DNA from 2 places in the Lactobacillus sp. wkB10 genome. Region 1 is predicted to be linked to the other one. Evidence: predicted binding sites of a transcription regulator. Region 1 holds the regulator's gene; the other holds the start of a gene.
The links. The regulator HrcA, encoded in region 1, represses chaperone genes, less so after heat shock. The targets are predictions, from matches to a motif close to TTAGCACTCNNNNNNNNNGAGTGCTAA.
Positions count from the first base shown of each region.

Region 2: clpP (ATP-dependent Clp endopeptidase proteolytic subunit ClpP) is a predicted target of HrcA. The motif match lies at 2,055-2,081, and genes of this name have one in related genera.

Region 1 covers NZ_JRJB01000006.1:22,099-26,541, forward strand. The annotation lists gene LACWKB10_RS04940 (ribosome-binding factor A) at 1-44, shown strand, start outside; gene truB (tRNA pseudouridine(55) synthase TruB) at 88-981, shown strand; gene ribF (riboflavin biosynthesis protein RibF) at 1,000-1,932, shown strand; gene hrcA (heat-inducible transcriptional repressor HrcA) at 2,059-3,108, shown strand; gene grpE (nucleotide exchange factor GrpE) at 3,121-3,708, shown strand; gene dnaK (molecular chaperone DnaK) at 3,727-4,443, shown strand, end outside.
Region 2 covers NZ_JRJB01000001.1:183,989-188,431, reverse strand. The annotation lists gene LACWKB10_RS00900 (Fur family transcriptional regulator) at 1-71, shown strand, start outside; gene LACWKB10_RS00895 (SH3-like domain-containing protein) at 236-1,942, opposite strand; gene clpP (ATP-dependent Clp endopeptidase proteolytic subunit ClpP) at 2,103-2,687, shown strand; gene whiA (DNA-binding protein WhiA) at 2,746-3,681, opposite strand; gene yvcK (gluconeogenesis factor YvcK family protein) at 3,688-4,443, opposite strand, start outside.

The DNA.
Region 1 (4,443 bases):
TAATTGCTGAAGTAAAAAAGCAGGATGCAAATCGCAATAATTAAGAAAAGCGCTGTGAGGCGCTTTTTTCATGGTTAGGTAATAAAAATGTTAAATGGTATTTTAGTGATAAATAAGGATAAGGGCATGACAAGTGCCGATGTTGTCTATCATTTACGTAAAGTTCTGCATATTAAAAAAATGGGTCATGCAGGTACTCTTGATCCTGACGTTACAGGAGTGCTACCAATTGCAATTGGTCAGGCCACAAAGTTAATTGAATTGATGCACAAGGAAAATAAGAGCTATGTTGGGCAAGGAATTTTAGGTTTTGCTACTGATAGTTACGATACCAGTGGGAAAAAAACAGAATTCAAAAAAATTACTAATGAAATTCAAGGAACTCAAATTCAAGAAGCTATGCATGAATTTGTTGGCAGTATAGAGCAAGTACCTCCCATTTATTCTGCCGTCAGAGTGAATGGCAAGCATTTATATGAATATGCAAGACAGGGTATTAAAGTTGAGCGACCAAAACGACAAGTTGAAATTTTTTCCTATAATCTTACTGATGAACCAAATTTTGATGAAGAAAATTGTCAAGAAACTTTTGATTTTAAAATTGAATGTAGTAAAGGGACCTACGTTCGTTCTTTAATAAATGATTTGGGAACAAAACTTGGGGTACCGGCAGTAATGAAAAATTTACAAAGAACTTCAAGCTCAGGTTTTAATATTAATCAAGCTGTTAAATTGGCAGAAATTATAGAAAATCCAAATATGGTAAATGAATTGCTTCAACCAATTGACTCTTTTTTTACTAGTTATGTTCATGAGGATATTGATACAGCTCTGTGGTTGAAGGTTAAAAATGGTGCAACGATTTCTTTGAAAACGAATGCAAAAAAAGTGGCATTACGATACAATAATAGAGTTAAGGCAATTTATCAAAAAGATGGTACCATGTATCGCCCTTATTTAATGCTTTTACAAAATGAATGAGTGAATGAAGGTTTTATTATGGAAATTATCCATTTAACATACCCGTTTAAGGAAAATATTATTCCTCAAAGAATAATCCTTGCTTTAGGATTCTTTGACGGTGTACATCGTGGTCATCAGGAATTAATCAAAATTGCAAAAGAAAAGGCAATTCAAAAGCATTTACCATTAGTAGTGATGACATTTGACCGACATCCTAAAGAAATATATCAAAATAAAGAAGTCAGCTATATAGATACATTAGCTGAAAAAGCTTATAAAATGCAGAAACTGAAAGTCGATTTTTTGCTTGTGATGCATTTCAATGATGCATTTAGCAACTTGACTGCACAGGAATTTGTAGATAAGATTATTGTCAAACTGCATGCTGATACAGTAGTAGCTGGTTTTGACTATACATATGGTCCGAAAGAAATTGCCAATATGAAAAATTTCCCTAAGTTTGCTAAGGGAAGATTTGCTATTGTTGATGTTCCAAAACAATCATATGATGGGCAAAAAATAGGTTCTACTGAAATAAAAAAAGCCATCACAAGTGGAAATATGGAATTAGCTGCTAAGTTACTAGGTTTTCCGTACATTATGTCCGGTTATGTCGGTCATGGCTTACGTAATGGGCATAAGCTTGGCTTTCCTACAGCAAATCTAGTTTGGTCCAAGGACAAGGTTGTTCCTAAAATTGGAGTATACGCTACTAAAACCAAGATTAAAGGTAAGTGGTATGACTCTATGACAAGTGTAGGCTATAACGTAACTATTAATGAGGGTAAAAAGCTTTATATTGAATCAAATTTATTTGGATTTGATCAGGAAGCTTACGATGAAAAAATGGTAATTAGATGGTATAAGTATACCCGTGGCGAAATTAAATTTGATAATTTAAAAGAATTAAAAAAACAAATGAGTGATGATGAGGCCGAAATTAAAGCCTATTTTACCAGCATTGGTTAATTTTAAAGGGATAAGCGTTTTTTTTGTAAAAAAGTTAGCACTCAACTTGACATTCTGCTAAAAGCTAGTATCATATTAATTGTTAGCACCTAATAAGTTTGAGTGCTAAAAGTGAGGGCGATATTTATGTTGACCGAACGTCAAGAATTAATTTTAAAAACAATTATCAATGATTTTACGCAGACACATGATCCTGTTGGATCTAAAACAGTCATGAATCAGTTGCCTATCAAAGTTTCAAGTGCAACTATTCGTAACGAAATGGCGGTTTTAGAAGAAAAAGGCTTGATTGAAAAAACTCATTTGTCAAGTGGTCGAGTACCTTCAACAGAAGGCTACCGTTACTATCTTGACAATTTAGTTGAGCCTTTACAGATTTCATCTTCTGTATATAAAAAAATTATTAATCAGCTTGATCAGCCGTTTCATCAAGTTAACGACATTGTTCAGGAAGCTGTTAAGATCTTGTCTGACCTTACAAATTATACTGCATTTGCGGAGGGGCCTGAAAATAGTGATTTAACTATTACTGGATTTCGTATAGTGCCTTTATTTGGCAGACAGATTATGGCTATTCTTGGTACCAGTGATGGTGATGTTCATGATCAGGTTTATAACCTGCCATACAATATTCATGGTGATGACATTGAACGCGCCGTTCGTATGATTAACGATGAATTAGTAGGAAAGACACTAGATCAGGTTACGCCTGAGTTTCTTAAGAAGACTTTAGGACAAAAGCTTAAAGCTGCTCATGTGTCTGAATTAATTGATTTGGTTGAAGATGTGATCAGTGATGCTGCCAGCGAGCAAATGTATGTCGATGGTCAGATTAATTTGCTCAATAACATTTCTTTAAGTGACGTTTCTAATTTGCGGTCATTATATGAAATGATTGAGCATAATGACTTAATTTCCAGTATTTTGGATAACAGGCAAAACTTAAAAAGTGACAGATATCCAGTTCGGGTAAGTCTAGGATCTGAGTTATCAAATGATTTGTTAAAGGATTACAGTCTGCTTACGGCAGAGTACAGCGTTGGTTCTCACGGAAAGGGCATAATTGCTTTACTTGGCCCTGATAATATGCCGTATTCTCAAGTGATAGGATTGCTTGAATATTTCAGAAATGAGCTATCTAAAAAGTTGCTTGATTATTATGGTAGATTTAAATAAAGGAGGTTAGCCGTGAGTAAAGAAGAAATTAACAGTAAAAATTCAAAAAAAGATCAAAAAGAATCAACTGAATCAAAAGAAGTTAAAAAGCATTCTCAAGCTAAGGCTAACGAAAAAAAGAAGTCCGAATCTTTGGAAAGCAAACTGCAACACAATTTGACCCAGTTGCAAAAAGAAAAAGATGATTTAGAAGATAAGTATTTGCGCAGTCAAGCTGAAATGCAAAATATGCAAAATCGCTATAATAATGAAAGAGCGCAACTTATTAAATATGAATCACAATCTTTAGCTAAGGATGTTTTGCCAGCAATGGATAATTTAGAAAGAGCTTTAGCAACAAAGGTTGATGATGAAGCATCAAAGCAGCTTAAAAAGGGAGTGCAAATGACACTTGATTCATTGGTTAAAGCCATGAAAGATCATGGAATCAGTGAAATCACTGCTGAAGGTGTAAAGTTTGATCCTAATTTACACCAAGCTGTCCAAACAGTTGAAGCTGAAAATGAAGATCAAAAAGATCATGTTGTGCGGGTTTTGCAAAAAGGTTACTTGTACAAAGATCGTACTTTAAGACCAGCGATGGTTGTTGTAGCACAATAATTGAAAGGAAGCATATCAATGTCAAAAGTTATCGGAATTGACCTCGGAACTACCAACTCAGCAGTTGCTGTTCTTGAAGGAAAAGAGCCAAAAATTATTACCAATCCAGAAGGAAACCGTACTACACCTTCAGTAGTTGCTTTTAAGGATGGAGAAATTCAAGTCGGTGAAGTTGCAAAAAGACAGGCTATTACTAACCCAAATACTATTTCTTCTATTAAGCGTCACATGGGTGAAGCAGATTATAAAGTTAAAATTGGTGATAAAGCATACACTCCTCAAGAAATTTCTGCTATGATTTTACAATATATCAAGAAATTCTCTGAAGATTATCTTGGTGAAAAGGTTACCGAAGCAGTCATTACAGTTCCTGCATACTTTAATGATGCTCAGCGTCAAGCTACTAAGGATGCCGGTAAAATTGCAGGCTTAGACGTTAAGAGAATAATTAACGAGCCAACTGCATCTTCACTTGCCTATGGCCTTGATAAAGATGCTGAAGACGAAAAAGTTCTGGTTTATGACCTTGGTGGTGGTACCTTTGATGTTTCTGTTTTGCAATTAGGTGACGGAGTCTTCCAAGTACTTTCAACTAACGGTGATACTCACCTTGGTGGCGATGACTTCGATAATAAAATTATTGATTGGCTGATCAAGAATTTTAAAGATGAAAATGGTGTTGACCTTTCTAAAGATAAAATGGCTTTACAAAGGTTAAAGGATGCCGCTGAAAAA
Region 2 (4,443 bases), on a different contig from region 1:
TCACATCCTCTAGTCACGTTGAAATATACGGTATATGTCCTGAATGCCAAAAAAAAGAAAAAAAGAGCTAAAGCTCTTTTTTATTTATGCCTGGAATTATTCGGGTTACCTTCTCTATTGAGGTATCTTAGGGTTAAATACGCTTGCTTTTTGGAGCATGCATTACATATAAATTTATTAGTAAATAAGCAAAAAAATAAGAGCATGTTAGCTCTTATTTTGAATAATTTTTGTTCTAATTAATATTTGTGCTTACGAGTAACTCAGCTCTTTGAGCTAAATTAACATATAACTTATTATCACTTACTGATAGTCCCTCAATTTCACGACCAGTATCAAATGAATAGGTATCCTTTATTTTACCATTACGTCCAATCTTAAAGATTAAATCATTAAAGGCTAAATAAAAGTTTTTGTTTTTAGCATCATATGTAAACCCCTGTACTGGAGCGTTGTTATTAACAAAGTTGCCATCAGTTTTTCCTACTAACTTTGGATACCAGTTATCACCGGTACGAGTAAATTCCCAGTATTCATAACAATTATTTTCAGTATCATGATAAACGGTGTACATATCATAATCGGAAATCATCACACCATTTTGGAAATAGCGGTTAGTCTTGCCGTCATCAATCCACGTTTTGATTGTCCAGATTTTATTAATCTGCAAGTCACTTTTACGTATTTGAATTAATTCTTCAGAATTATTCGTGTCGTTTAACGTATTGTCGTTGTTTAAAACATAAATGTATTTGTCACTTGAGCCCATAGCTTGACCATGACCGATTGGAATATATGGACTTACTTTAATATGCTTAACATAATTGTTAAACTTCTTTTGGGTCATATCAAGTAAGTGTTGTGAATTATATGGATTAGTTAATTTGTTCAAATCATAACCAACAATGTGACCAGACATTACATCTGTATGGCTCAAAAGACTGGTATAGGCCCAACCATCAGAAACGGTTACTCCTTCTGGAATATGACCGACACGATTAATGTTATCATCTGTTGGATCTGCTACACTGAGTAAAACTGGCTGATAAAATTTCGTCTTTAAAGTTAAATCACCACTAGTTAAGGTATGTTTGCTATCTTCAGGACTATACTCTGTTGGACTAACATAATTTAAGGATGAACCATAATGAGTTTTCCAAGCTTGATAATCATTTGTGCCCGGTTGAGCAGGGAAGGAATTAAATGTGTCTGCATCAACAACTCCTTCTTTAGTACTCTTTCTAACAGTCACTTTAACTGTGGCAGTTGCGTCTCCATATGTATATTTCACTTTATATGTTTTAGGAGTACCACAATTTATACTATTTTTAGAAACAATTACCTGACTATTGTCAATTACTGTTCCCATACTATTTGTAACATATGAAATTGCATCTTTTGTTGAAAAGTCATAAAACTCATTGCGAACCAAAGTAACAGTCTTAGGAACAGCGATTTTGTTTCTGTCAAAGTAATTCTCATTTACATAGCCTACTTCACGACCATTGACATAAATACGCCAATAGCGATATTTCTTGGTTTCGATCAGTTGATCTGACTGAATATGACTGTACTGAAAATTAATGCCATCAGCTACTTTAGTATTAACTTTGCCGTCTTTAACTTCTTTCCAAACCTTATAGTTTTTATTACCGGCAACTTTTGTCATCATAGCAAAACCAGTAACAACCTGTTTTGGCTTAGGTTTAGTATTATCCTGATCATCTGTACCATTTTGATCAGTTTGACCAGATTTATTGGTATCAGTATTATCAGAACTTGCATCAGTTGAGCTGTTCGATGATTTATTATTATCATCTTGAACTGGCGGCTGAGTGCTACTGGAATCTGCCGCAACTGATGTAGTTGACAAACCGGTATAGATCAATAGTCCGGCAACTATAGTCAGTAAATAGGTTATTATTTTCTTACAAAGCTTCAAAATATATCCTCCAATATTTAAGTTTACCTTTAAATTATATAATAAAAACCTCATTAAAAAGAATACAAAATTAATACACTTTCATTGACAGCACGTAATGTAAGTGATTTAATTAGCACTGTACTTGATAGAGTGCTAATTATATTTAGGAGGTAGAAAGATGCTTGTACCTACAGTTATTGAACAAACTGCACGCGGCGAACGCGCATATGATATATATTCACGTTTATTGAAAGACAGAATCATCATGCTAAGTGGTGAAATTAACGATGATATGGCAAATTCAATTATTGCACAATTACTATTTCTTGATGCTCAAGACAACACCAAGGACATTTCACTTTACATTAATTCACCGGGTGGTGTGATTACTTCTGGTTTAGCAATCATGGATACCATGAACTTTATTAAATCAGATGTTTCAACCATCGCTATTGGTATGGCAGCCTCTATGGCTTCCATTTTACTTACTAGTGGTGCAAAAGGTAAACGTTTTGCATTACCTAATTCAACGGTTCTAATTCACCAGCCTTTAGGTGGTGCTCAAGGTCAGCAAACTGATATTCAAATTGCAGCCAATGAGATTTTAAAGAGCCGTGAAAAGATTAACCGGATTTTACATGAAACTACTGGCCAGCCTTTAGAAAAGATTCAAAAGGATACTGAGCGCGATAACTACATGACAGCTCAGCAGGCTAAAGACTATGGTTTAATCGATGAAATTATGGTTAACCAAAAGAAATAAACGTTAGCAATCAGCTTGTATTAAAGAAGAAACCCATCCGCATGGATGGGTTTCTTTTTTATTTCTGTATTTTTTCTGCTATATCATGAATTTTTTTAAAACGATGATTGACTCCTGATTTTGATATCGGACCGTCCGGAACTTGCTGTGCTATTTCTTTGAGTGAAAGTTCCGGTTCATCTAATCTTAGTCTAGCCAAACCCCGCAATTTTTCAGGAATATTTTCTAAGCCAATTTTGCGCTCAATTAGCTCAATGTCTTCAACCTGTTTCGCTGCAGCATTTGCCGTCTTTTTTAAATTGGCTGTATCACAATTAACAAGCCGGTTCACAGAATTCCGCATGTCACGCATAATGCGCAGATCTTCAAAAGACAGCATCGCATTCAACGCTCCAACAATATGTAAAAAGTCACCAATTTTTTCAGCTTCTTTTAGGTATACAATATAACCTCGTCGTCTTTTCGTACTTTTAGCATTCAAATTAAAACGATCATTCATAATCTTAAGTAAATCATCATTATGATCTTGATAAATAGAATAAATCTCTAAATGATACCTGCTCGTATTGGGATTATTCACACTTCCACTGGCTAAAAACGCACCCCTGAGATATGACATTGCTCCTTCACGTGACTTAATGATTCTGTCTGGGATTCTGGTGATTAAATTTAACGAGGGCGTTAAAATTTCTAAATTATTCAGTATTTCTTTGACATGATTTTGCAGTCGTACCAAATACTGGTTATTTTTCTTAAGCTTCATTTTGCGTGAAACTATTAATTGTGGCTCAACTTTATATGCAGTTTTTATTAAAGAAAATATACGTCTGGCAATTGCAGGATTTTCAGTAGTTATATCAAGGCTAAACTGATGCTCGTGAAAATTTAAGACACCATTCATGCGCAAAAAAGCAGCCAATTCTGCTTTAGCATGTTCAGGATGAATAGGTAATGAGGTCAACTCTTTTTTCACATTACTTGCATAGCTTGCCATTGTTTGTTATTCCTTCCTGCGAGACATTGCGGCATATGCCAAGTTGATGATTTCCTCAGCTACTTTTTTACCATCATGAAAAACCAAGCCACTATGCTGGTCAATAAAATCATCAGTAATCACGCGACACCCCTGCTCACGCAATCCCTTGAAATCATTTTTAACAGGTTCAAGGTAGGCGTCATAATCTTTAGGATTGAACTTAGACATATCTATTTTGGCACCATTAACCAAAGTCGTATTAATGTAGTGTCCGCCAAGATGGGCATTGATTACTCTTACATGATCACAATCTGAAAAATGATCGGTCTCACCTAATTGTGTCATAATATTGCATATATAAATTACCTCTGCATTAGTTTTTTTGACGGCATCTCCTAAATTAGGAATCATTAGATTAGGCAAGATTGATGTAAACAAACTTCCTGGTCCTAAGACTACAGCATCAGCATTTTTTATTGCCTCCAAAACTGGCGGTACAGCTTCTGGTTCAGACTTGGAATTTGTATTTGTAACCCATACTCGTTTAATTCTTTTGTCTTTATCAGTAATTTCTTTTTCACCATCTTGAATAGAACCATCAACAAATTCTGCATTGAGCGTTAAGGGCTCATTAGAGGCTGGAAAAACATGGCCGTCCACTCTCATCATTGTAGATAAAGACTGTACTGCATCAAAAATATTTCCGTGCATTTCATTCAAAGCAGCGATAATCAAATTACCAATGGCATGGCCAGAGAAAAATGAATCGGAAGAATCAAA